Regions from separate parts of the Microbacterium sp. 71-23 genome, predicted to be linked through region 2. Evidence: predicted binding sites of a transcription regulator. Region 2 holds the regulator's gene; the other holds the start of a gene.
What was found. Region 2 encodes LexA, which represses DNA repair genes until DNA is damaged. Its sites were predicted from a motif close to TCGAACANNTGTTCGA; they were not measured.
Positions count from the first base shown of each region.

Region 1: imuA' (DnaE2-dependent mutagenesis accessory factor ImuA') is a predicted target of LexA. The motif match lies at 1,299-1,314, and genes of this name have one in related genera.

Region 1 is NZ_MKSL01000011.1:164,919-167,305, forward strand. It holds gene BGO15_RS03305 (MarR family winged helix-turn-helix transcriptional regulator) at 1-267, opposite strand, end outside; gene BGO15_RS03310 (DMT family transporter) at 325-1,200, shown strand; gene imuA' (DnaE2-dependent mutagenesis accessory factor ImuA') at 1,325-2,056, shown strand; gene BGO15_RS03320 (DNA polymerase Y family protein) at 2,056-2,387, shown strand, end outside.
Region 2 is NZ_MKSL01000025.1:98,503-100,889, forward strand. It holds gene metE (5-methyltetrahydropteroyltriglutamate--homocysteine S-methyltransferase) at 1-921, shown strand, start outside; gene lexA (transcriptional repressor LexA) at 1,000-1,671, opposite strand; gene BGO15_RS10355 (LysM peptidoglycan-binding domain-containing protein) at 1,930-2,283, shown strand; gene BGO15_RS10360 (histidinol-phosphate transaminase) at 2,329-2,387, shown strand, end outside.

The DNA.
Region 1 (2,387 bases), on a different contig from region 2:
GAGTCCGCCGGTGGTGACCATGGTGTGGGCGGCGAGCTCTCCGGCGGGCAGCTCGTAGGGGGCGCCGATGCGGCGCAGGCTCGCGAGCAGGTCGAACTCGGCCTCGGTGAGGCTGTGGGCGGCGTAGACCGGCACGAGCTCGGCGGTGAGGGCGAGCGCGAGGCGATGCAGGCGTCCGATGACTCCCTGTGGCGACGGGTCGAGATCGGGTCGCTCGCGCCGCCAGTCGGCCTGGATCTGCGCGACGCGGTCGGGGGCGGCATCCATGACGCGACCTTATCTTCCATGGAAGGGGAACGTCGAGATCGCGGTAGATTATCTTCCGTGGAAGATAAAAGATGGCGCTGGATCCTCCTGACCGCGATCGCGCCCATCGCCTGGGGGAGCACCTACGTCGTCACCCGGCATCTGCTGCCGCCCGACATCCCGCTCTGGGGCGGGGTGATCCGATGCCTCCCCGCCGGCCTCGTCGTGCTCGCGTTCGTGCGGGTGCTGCCGCGCGGCTCGTGGTGGTGGCGCTCGCTCGTGCTCGGCACCCTGACCGTCGGCGGCCTGAACGTGCTCGTCTACATCGTCGGCCAACGGCTCCCCTCGAGCCTCGCTGCGACCCTGATGTCGACGTCGGCCGCCTTCATGATCCTGCTGTCGTGGATGCTGCGGGGCCAGCGCCCCCGGGTGATCGCCGTCGTCGGCGCCCTCGTCGGCATCGTCGGCGTCGTGATCATGCTCGGGCCGGGCGGCGGCCCGGTCGACCCCTGGGGTGTGGTCGCCTCGATCGGGGCGATGCTCTCGTCGACCCTCGGATTCGTGCTGACCGCGAAATGGGGTGCGGGGGTGCCGCCGGTCACGATGACCGCCTGGCAGCTCGTGGCGGGATCCATCGTCGTGCTGCCGTTCGCGATCCTCGTCGAGGGGGCGCCGCCGGTGCTCGACCCGCCCGCCATCGCGGGCTTCGCCTACGTCATCGTGGTGGCCACCGTGCTCGCGTACGCCGCCTGGTTCACGGGGCTCGCCCGCCTGCCCGGCAGCGTCGTCGGGGTCGTGGGACTGCTCAACCCGGTGACCGGGGTCGTGCTCGGGGTGGCGCTCGCCGGCGAGGCCTTCGGCCTCGCGCAGATCGCCGGTCTCGTGCTCGTGCTGGGCGGGGTCGTGATGGGGTCGCTCCCGCCGAGACGCCGTCGTGTCCCGGCTCTGACGTAGGGTCGAGCCGCCCACGTCGGGGTCTCCTCGGGGCGCGACGCGGTGGGGCGAGCGGATGTCGGTGGTCGCTCATATCTTCGAAAACGACGTTGAAGGAATGGAACATACGTTCTAATCTGTCGGAGTGAAGGTCATCGTGCGAGAAGACGCCGCCGCCGAGGTGCTGCGGCTCCGCGCGCAACTCGACCGCATGCAGGGTCGCTCGCTCGACGCCCCGATCCTGCCCACGCATTCCGCCCTCGCCGGGCTCCTGCCCGGCGGCGGACTCCGTGCCGGCGCAGCCTATGCGCTCGGCCCCTCCACCTCACTCCTGCTCTCCCTGCTGGCCGCGCCCTCGCGGACGGGGTCATGGTGCGCGGTGGTGGGGGTTCCCGAATTGGGGGCGGAGGCGGCATCCGATCTCGGCGTCGACCTGTCGCGACTCGTGCTCGTGCCCGACCCGGGGCCGCGCTGGCTCGCCGTCGCGGCCACCCTCGCCGACGTGCTGCCGGTCGTCGCGGTGCGCCCTGCCGGGAGGGTGTCCGACGCCGACGCGTCGCGGTTCGGCGCCCGGCTGCGCGAACGCAACGCGGTGCTGCTCGTGCAGGGGGTGTGGCCGCAGGCCGCGGCATCCATCGGTCTCGAATCCCCCGAGTGGAGCGGGCTGGGTGCCGGTGACGGCTATCTGCGCTCGCGTGCGCTCACCGTGTCGGTGCAGACCCGGCAGGCGGGCGTGCCGCGGCGGGCGCGGCTGTTGCTGCCCGACCCCGCCGGCGCGCTCGCCGGCATCGCGCCCGAACGGGCGGTGGCCGCACCCGACGGGGTGGTCGCAGAGCGGGAGCCGGCGGCGGTGCCGCTGCTGCGGGCGGTGGGATGATGGCGGCCCCCGCGCGCAGCCTCGTCCTGTGGGTCCCCGACTGGCCCGTCGCCGCGCTCGCTCGCGAGGAGGGCACTCCGCCCGGGGAGGAAGGGGCCGTCGCGATCGTCGCCGGCAACCTCGTCGTCGCCTGCTCGGCGGCGGCCCGCGCCGACGGGGTGCGTCGGGGGATGAAACGGCGCGACGCCCAGGCGCGGTGCCCCGCGCTGCGGGTGGCCGCCGCCGACGACGCCCGCGACAACCGGCTGTTCCTGCCCCTCGTGAGCCGCGTCGAACAGCTCGCCCCCGGAGTGCAGATCGTGCGGGCGGGGCTGTGCGCGCTGCGCGCCCG
Region 2 (2,387 bases):
CTCACCACGGCCGAGTACGACGGGTTCCTCCGCGACGAGATCGCCGCGGTCATCACGCTGCAGGAGGATCTCGGTCTCGACGTCCTCGTGCACGGCGAGCCCGAGCGCAACGACATGGTGCAGTACTTCGCCGAGAACCTCGACGGCTTCGCGGTGACGCAGAACGGCTGGGTGCAGTCCTACGGCTCGCGTGCGACGCGTCCGTCGATCCTCTGGGGCGACGTGTCGCGTCCGGCGCCGATCACGGTGGCGTGGGCCGAGTACGCCCAGTCGCTCACCGCGAAGCCCGTCAAGGGCATGCTGACCGGCCCGGTGACGATCCTCGCGTGGTCGTTCGTGCGCGACGACCAGCCGCTGGGCGAGACCGCGAACCAGGTCGCCCTGGCGCTGCGCGACGAGATCGGCGACCTCGAGCAGGCCGGCATCGCGATCATCCAGGTCGACGAGCCCGCGCTGCGCGAGCTGCTTCCGCTGAAGAAGGCCGACCAGCCCGCCTACCTCGACTGGTCGGTGGGATCGTTCCGCCTGGCGACCGCGGGAGCCGAGACGGCCACCCAGGTGCACACGCACCTGTGCTACTCGGAGTTCGCCGTCGTGATCGACGCGATCGCCGCCCTCGACGCCGACGTCACCTCGATCGAGGCGGCGCGCAGCCGTGGCGACGTGATCGACGACATCTCTGCGTCGGGCTTCAGCCACGGCATCGGCCCGGGTGTCTACGACATCCACTCGCCCCGCATCCCGAGCGTCGAAGAGGTCACCGAGCTCCTCGAGCGCGCGGTCAAGGCGATCCCGACCCGCCAGATCTGGGTCAACCCCGACTGCGGTCTGAAGACCCGTGGCTACGCCGAGACGAAGGCCTCGTTGCGCAACCTCGTCGCCGCGACCGTCGCGGTGCGCGAAGAGGTGGGCGCCCGCTAGGGCTGAGCGCCTCGCGAACGACAGAGGGCGGCGACCGGATGCTTCCGGTCGCCGCCCTCTGTCGTCGTCTCGGTGTCGTCAGACCGCGCGCATGAGCGCGACGACTTTGCCGAGCACGACCGCCTCGTCGCCGAGGATCGGCTCGAACGCGGAGTTGCGCGGCAGCAGCCAGGTGTGGCCGTCCCGCTGGCGGAAGGCCTTGACGGTGGCCTCGCCGTCGAGCATCGCGGCGACGATGTCGCCGTTCTCGGCGGTGGACTGCGAGCGCACGACCACCCAGTCGCCGTCGCAGATGGCGGCGTCGATCATCGACTCGCCCTGCACCTTGAGCATGAACAGGTCGCCCTTGCCGACGAGCTGGCGGGGGAGGGGGAAGATCTCCTCGACCTGCTGCTCAGCCGTGATCGGGATGCCGGCGGCGATGCGCCCGACGAGGGGCACCATGGCGGCGTCGCCGACCGAGGGGGCCGTGTCGGCGGGGTTCTCGGCCGCGGTGCCGGGGAGGTCGATGAGCACTTCCATCGCACGGGTCTTGCCCGCGTCGCGACGCAGGTAGCCGCTCAGCTCGAGCTGGTTCAGCTGGTGCGTGACGCTCGAGAGCGACTTGAGTCCCACGGCGTCGCCGATCTCGCGCATGCTCGGCGGGTATCCGTGGCGCGCGATGGAGCGCTGGATGACCTCGAGGATCGCCAGCTGCTTGTCGCTGAGGCTCTTGCGCCGACGCGTCTGCGGCTTCTCCCGACCGGGCATCGCACGCTCCTTCCCTGGGCCGCCTCGTCGTTCTCGTTCGAATGTCGGAGGTCGGTGATGTGCTTCAGATGTCGAAAACCTATCCGGCTCTCGGCGCCCTTCGCGGGAGCGGGCACGCGTGTCGCGTTCGAAAGTCCTCGAAGGCGAGAGCCGGTTGACACTCGACAATATCGAAGATAGATTCGGAAAAGAAGTTCGCAAGACCGGCCCCCGGCCGGGTCCGGTCTTGCGACACTTCACCACTCTGAGGAGGCAGACATGACGACGATCCCGCTCACGCTCGCACCGCGCACCCGACTGCGGATGACGCGTCGTGGCCGCCGCGTGCTCGTGTTCCTCGCCGCACTGCCTTTCCTCATCGGGGTCTCGGCGGGCATCGTGTCGGGCGGGGCGGCTCTCGCGTCGCGCGACGCCGGTGCTCCGGCGGGCACCTACCAGACCGTCACGGTCGAGGCCGGTGACTCGCTGTGGTCGATCGCGGAGCGCGTCGCGCCGCAGGCAGATCCGCGCGACGTGGTCGACGCGTTCGTGCGGCTCAACGCACTCGGAAACGGCACGGTGGTGGCCGGCGAGCAGCTGTCGATCCCCACCGAGTACGCTCCGGCTCGCTGATCTCGACCGTCGGGTCGGCGCGTATCCCGCCTCTACGATGGAACGGTGACCCGTCTCGAAGACCTTCCGATACGCGACGACCTGCGCGGGCTCGTCCCTTACGG